DNA from 2 places in the Sphingomonas kaistensis genome. Region 2 is predicted to be linked to the other one. Evidence: predicted binding sites of a transcription regulator. Region 2 holds the regulator's gene; the other holds the start of a gene.

Region 1 (3,190 bases), 490 kb from region 2:
CTTCGGTGATCCGCCAAGCCATGTCGTCGCTCAGCGCGTCGGTGCGCAGGGCGGCGATGCGGGCATCGGGGTCCTGCGTCGGCTGAGCGGTGACGGGAAGGGCGGTCGCGGCGAGCAGGCCGGCAAGAAGGATACGCATGGCGTTGCTGTAGGCCGGTCGGCGGTGGGAGCAAGATCGCGGCCACCCGCGGCACCGGAAAATTGCCATTGAGTCCACTTCGTCCACTTCGTCCCAGGGCGGGACGGTCGCTATGGTGAAGCGACGGCGCGGCGGAAGGACGATCACCGCCAGAAATAGATCAGCCGCGGTCCTACATTGCAAGGTTCAGAGCAGCCGCATCTGCCGTCCCTCGGGCGCCCGAAACAGATCGCGGCGGAGCGTAAGCCGACCGGTTCCCAGCCCCGCCTTGCGGGTCGCCGCGGCGAAGCGGGTGCGGAGAAGATCGGCCCACGGGCCCTGACCCTGCATCCGGGTAAAGAAATTGGGGTCATTGTCCTTGCCCCCGCGCATCGACTGGATGGTCGCCATCACCTTCGCCGCGCGGTCGGGATAATGATCGTCGAGCCAGGCGCGAAACAGCGGCGCGACCTCGTGCGGCAGGCGGACGGGGAGGTAAAAGGCGGCGCGGGCACCGGCCGCAGCGCCAGCCGCGACAATGCGCTCGAGCTCGTGATCGGTGATCTGCGGCACAATCGGCGCGACGGCGAGCAGGGTCGGCACGCCAGCTTCTTGGAGGCGCTGTATCGCGGCGATCCGCTTTCGCCCGGCGGGCGCGCGGGGTTCGAGGGTGCGGCTGATCGCGGGATCGAGCGAGGTGACCGACAGCGCCACCGCCGCCAGCCCGCGGTGGGCGGCCGGCGCGATGAGATCGAGATCGCGCAACACGCGGTCGGACTTGGTGGTGATGGTGAAGGGGTGGCCCGTCTCGGTCAGCAATTCGATGATCGAGCGGGTGATGCGAAACCGCCCTTCGATCGGCTGATAAGGATCGGTGTTGGTGCCGAGCGCGATCGGCGCGACCTCATACCCCGGCCGCGACAAGGCGGCGTGAAGCAGCTTGGCGGCGTCGGGTTTAATAAATAGGCGGCTTTCGAAATCCACGCCGGGCGACAGGTCATGGTAGGCGTGGGTCGGCCGCGCGAAGCAATAGATGCAGCCATGCTCGCACCCGCGATACGGATTGACCGAGCGATCGAAGCCGATGTCGGGAGAGCTGTTGCGGGTGAGGATCGACTTTGGCCGCTCTACCGTGATCGTGGTTCGGCGCTGGGTGACACCGTCGAGCGCTTCCACCTCGTCGAGCCAGTCACCCTCGACCAGACGCTCGGGCAGGTTGAAGCGCGTCGGCACGGCATTGCGGGTGGCCCCGCGCCCCTGGATCGACTCGACAGCCATGCTGCAATCTTACGCGCTGGCGAGAACGAAGCAAGAACACGGACATCAAGACGCAACATAAGTGCCGGCAAGCCGTCATCGTCCGATGCTATTACCATGCCATGGAGAAGAAAGACTTTTCCCAGAACGAGCGGCCGCAAGATCCTGTGCTTCGCCCGAGCATGGCGGAGGAACAAAGGCTTGCGTTCGAGGACGATCAGCGGCGCATCAAGCGCGGAACGCAGATGCGCTGGCCCGGCTTTCTGTTCCGGAACTGATCAGCGCCGAACCGGGAACGTCGGCCAGCGATGCTGCGCCAGTTCGGAGAGCGTCGTCGTCGGCTGCCCTGAGAAGCCTTCATACACCCACAGGTTACGCATCACCGCGGGGACATAGAAACGCGTTTCCCAGAACGGCATGGATTCGATCCACAGCAACGGGTCGCCGCGATCGTTGACCTGCCAGCGCCCGACGGGAAGCGGGCCGGCATTATAGCTGGCGATCACCTTCGGCAGGTGCCCGCCGGTCGCGGGATGGCTGCGCATCCATTCGATCCAGGCCTGGCCGAAGCCCATGTTCACCGCCGGATCGCGCAAATCGCCGGGCTGCAGGCCGCGAGCACGAACGATGAGATCGCGGGTCGAGGGAAGCACCTGCATCAGGCCGACCGCACCGGCCTGGCTGACAGCTTCGGCGCGGAAGGACGATTCCTGTAGCGAGTGGGCCAGCGCCAGCGCCGGATCGATCCGCCACCCTTCACGCGGCGCCCAGCGCGGGGCGGGATAGCGCGCAGCGGCCGCGACCCGAGCGCCCGGTTGGCCGAAGTGGCCGAGGAAATGCTGGGTGGCGGCAAGCTCGAGCCGGGCGGCGGTGGCGACCAGCGCGGATTGTTCGGCGGGCGTGCCGATCCGGGCTTGGTGACGAAGCAGTTCGCCCGCGAGATCGCGCTCCCCGATGCGGACCAACTCGTTTGCGCGCGCCACGTTGGGCAGGCGGGCGATATTGGCCGCGGGGCCAAGATCGAGCGGGCTGAGCCGGGTTTCCTGACCCAGGGTGCGGCGCGCCAGCAGACCGTAGAAATTCTCACCATCGCGGGCGGCGAGGCGCAGCAGGGGCTGGACCGCGGCCGGACGGCGGCAGGCCATTTCCGCGCGGGCCGCCCAATAATAACCAGCTGCGGCAAGGCTCGCCTCCCGCGAGCGCTCACCGACTTCACGAAACGCGCGCGACGCGGTGTTGCAATCGTTCATCCGCCAGCTGGCGAGGCCGCTGACCCATTCGGCCTGCTGCGCCCAAGGGCCGGTCGGGGCTCGCGTGACCGAGATGCTGGGCGGCGGAAGCGGCGGGAGCGGGGCCGGCGCCGACGCGGTCATCTGGCCGGGGGCAAGCGGATCGCTTGGCGGTGGCAGAACCACGACCGGTGCGGGCGGGGGCGGCGGCGGGGTGTAGGCGCTGCGTGCCAAATCCGCCATGCGCCGCGCTTCGGCATCCTGGCCGCGCACGTAGTAAATCCACGCTACCCGTTGGCCGAGTTCGGCGCGGGCTTCGGCGCTGATCGACGGCAAGGATGCGGTGAGCAGGGCTTCCGCGCCGGCCGCATCGTCGACCTTGACCAGCGGCTCCATCGCCTTGCGCAGCCGATCGACCGCGGGTTCGCCGGTGACCGGGCTCGCCCGACCGCGCCGCGGCGCGGAGCCGATCGGGACCAGCGCGGCGCGGCGGGGGAGCGGCGGGGTCGCCAACGCGCCGCGGGCGATGGCGAGGCGCTGGAGCTGCTCGGCCTGCGGCAATTCCGGGGCTTCGGCGAGGAGGTCG
Region 2 (3,190 bases):
CGAGGAACTGACGGGCATAGGCCGACAGGCTCTCGACGTAGCGGCGCTGTCCCTCGGCATAGATGGTGTCGAAGGCGAGCGAGGATTTGCCCGAGCCGGAGAGGCCGGTGATCACCGTCAACTGGTCGCGCGGGATCGAGACGTCCACGCCTTTGAGATTATGTTCGCGCGCGCCCTTGACGGTGATGTGAGTCAGCATGGAGGAGGTTTGTTCCGTTTTCGTTCTGGAAGCAAGCGCAAGGCGCTGGCGATAGGGCGAAATGGGAACGAGGGCCGCTCAGGGCAAGGCGGGTCGGTGTGGTTCGTATTGGCCTACAGCCTTAGATCAAATCCTTAATCGATCTGAGCTTTTACATCTTTGCGTTTGGCTCGCCTGACGCTGGCGGGGTCGCCAAACGGGAAACCAGGTTTCTTGCCCTGGAAGATCTCGGCGTCCGCGATTTGCGTGCGCAGGACGTTCGAATTGTCGCCGTAGAATAGCTTGCTGGTCACACCCACCCCCTGGCCCGGCCCCGCCGACCCTAGCGGGGCTGGCGGGGTGGGCAAGGTGGGGGGCTTAGCGGCGGACGCGGCCGGCGCGGTCGAGATCGCGGCCGTGCTCGCGGTCGCGGCGGCGGTTTTCGATGGTGTAGGCGACGTCGTCGGACGTGAAGTCGACGCGATAGCCGCCGCGGCGTTCGTCATAGCGCAGTTCTTCCCAGCGGACGGGGACCACTTCCTCGTCGAGGCCGAGGAAGCCGGTGGCATGGCTGAGGACGGCATAGCGGACCTGGCCGCGGACCTTGTCGATCATCAGTGCCTTGACGGTGCCGAGTCGGCGGTCGTCGCGGCCGTAGACGGGGGTGCCTTCGACCTTGCTCGAGGCGATGAGGTCGGGGGTTTCGTCGTAAGGGATGCCGCGGCGGGCGCGGTGGTCGTCGTCGCGGGCGATGCGCGTGTTGTCGCGGCGGCTGTCGAGGGTGTCGCGATCGTCACGGTAGCGGTCGGACGGGCCGCGGTCGTCGCGGCCGCCGCGGAAGAAGCCGCGACCCCAGCTGCGCGAGCGATCACGGTCGCGGTCGTAGCGGTCGTCGAGGGCGCGATCCTGGGAATTGTCGTCGGAAAAGCGGTCGTAGGCCATGGCTGGTGTCCTCCTGCGAAATGGGTACGCAGGAATAAAGCGGCACGGTGGGAAGGCGTTCCGCCGGTCAGCGGCGGATTGAGGCAGATCGGCGAAAGGAAACCGATGAGGCCAGCGCGTTAGGACTGAGGTCCCGGCCTGCGCCGGGACGACGGCTTAATGGTAACGGCGGATGAGGCCGGCGAGCTTGCCCTGGATCTTGACCCGGCGCGGGTCGTAGCGCTGCGGTTCGTGGGCGCGGTTGGCGGGGTCGAGGCGGACCATCTGGCCTTCGCGGCGGAAGGTCTTGAGCGTGGCTTCGGCGTCGTCGATCAGGGCGACGATGATCTCCCCCTCGCGCGCGGTGTCGGACTTGCGGATCAGGACATAGTCGCCATCGAGGATGCCCTCGTCGACCATCGAGTCCCCCGACACTTCCAGCGCATAATGTTCGCCCGGGCCGAGCAGGGCGGCGGGGACGGGAAAGCTGTCCTGGCCCTGCAGCGCCTCGATCGGGGTGCCGGCGGCGATACAGCCGGCGAGCGGCAGGTCGATGGTATCGTTGGCGGGAACCACGGCGCGCGGCTGCGGCGCGGCGGTCGGGGCGGGGGCCGACCCTTGGGTGTCGGGCAGGCGCACCACTTCCAGCGCGCGGGCGCGGTTGGGGAGGCGGCGGATGAACTGGCGTTCTTCGAGCGCGGAGATCAGGCGGTGGACCCCCGACTTGCTCTTGAGGTCGAGCGCTTCACGCATTTCGTCGAAACTGGGGCTGATGCCCGACGCCTTGAGCTGCTGGTCGATGTAGGTGAGCAGTTCGCGTTGTTTGACGGTGAGCATGGTTCACGAGGCCCTGTAGTGAACAGACGGGGAACGAGTAAGGAACGGATGCGGGGGTGTCAAGCGGGGGCGTGAGCGAGGCGCAGGAAGTTCGCCAGAAGCGCAAGGCCGTGCTCGCTGGCGATGCTTTCGGGGTGGAACTGGATGCCGTGAAGAGGGGCGGTACGGTGGGCGAGGGCCTGGACGGTGCCGTCACTGCCGTGGGCGGTCACGTGGAGGCTGTCGGGCACGTCGTTCGCCACGAGGCTGTGATAGCGGGCCATGGTGAGCGGAGAGGGGAGGCCCTCGAACAAACCGCTGCCGTCGTGCGTGATGCGGTCGGTCTTGCCGTGCATCGGCTCGGCCCGGGCAATCGCTGCGCCGGCGGCGAGTGCGATCGCTTGGTGGCCGAGGCAGACGCCGAGCAGGGGCTTTGCGGTCTCGATGCAAGCGGCGGCGAGCGCGACCGAGATGCCGGCGTCGGCGGGGTGGCCGGGACCGGGGCTGATCAGCAGCGGGCCGTCGTGGGCGAGCGCTTGCGTGACGGTGAGCGTGTCGGCCTGCGCCACCGTCACGGTCGCTCCTAGCTGGCGAAGGTAGTCGACCAGCGTGAAGGTGAAGCTGTCGTGATTGTCGACGACAAGGAGGTGCACGTCACTCCGGCGCCCCATTACTCCGCTTGGGCGCCGCCGCCGAGGATGCGGCTGCGGGCGGCGCGGATCGCGTCCTCATTACGGGAGACCCCAAGCTCCTTCTGCGCGGCGGCGAGCCATTGCAGCGCCAGTTCCTCGCCCGCGCTGCGCTGGAGGTTGGTGACTTCACCGGCGATCAGCTGCGGGTTGGAGGCGGCGTTGCCCGGCACCACCCGGTCGAGTTTGACGAGGTAAATGCCCGAGGGGCCCGCGGCGCGCTGCGCCTTGCCCGGCGCAAGGGTGAACAGGATGCGAAGCGGCGGGGGGACGTCCTGGCCCTGTTGCGCAAACTGGGCGAGAGCGCCGCGGCGCAGCTCGACCGCTTCGGGGGGCTTGACCCCGGAGACACCGGCGGCCGCGACCGCTTCGGCCAGCGAGCGGCCCTGGGCGACCTGCTGGAGGATGGCGGATGCGGCCGCATTGGCGCGGTCCTGCGCGCGCTTGGCGATGAAGTCGGTGCGGACCTGGTCCTGGATGCGGGCCAGCGGGGCCGGGGCGGCGGGGATCACTTCGGCGACGTCGACCAGCACATAGCCGCCGTCGTTGGGGAGCGGTTCGACCACCGGCTCGTCATCCGCGCCGA

What was found. The regulator LexA, encoded in region 2, represses DNA repair genes until DNA is damaged. The targets are predictions, from matches to a motif close to GTTCCNCNCTTGTTCT.
Region 1: V6R86_RS10685 (PA0069 family radical SAM protein) is a predicted target of LexA. The motif match lies at 1,601-1,616, and genes of this name have one in related genera.

Annotation. Positions count from the first base shown of each region.
Region 1 covers NZ_CP145607.1:2,180,544-2,183,733, reverse strand. Annotated here, with positions in the region: gene V6R86_RS10690 (M28 family peptidase) at 1-139, opposite strand, end outside; gene V6R86_RS10685 (PA0069 family radical SAM protein) at 326-1,396, opposite strand; gene V6R86_RS10680 (lytic transglycosylase domain-containing protein) at 1,654-3,190, opposite strand, start outside.
Region 2 covers NZ_CP145607.1:1,687,878-1,691,067, forward strand. Annotated here, with positions in the region: gene uvrA (excinuclease ABC subunit UvrA) at 1-199, opposite strand, end outside; gene V6R86_RS08255 (hypothetical protein) at 334-492, opposite strand; gene V6R86_RS08260 (PRC-barrel domain-containing protein) at 557-1,120, opposite strand; gene lexA (transcriptional repressor LexA) at 1,277-1,936, opposite strand; gene V6R86_RS08270 (aminodeoxychorismate/anthranilate synthase component II) at 1,996-2,568, opposite strand; gene V6R86_RS08275 (peptidylprolyl isomerase) at 2,586-3,190, opposite strand, start outside.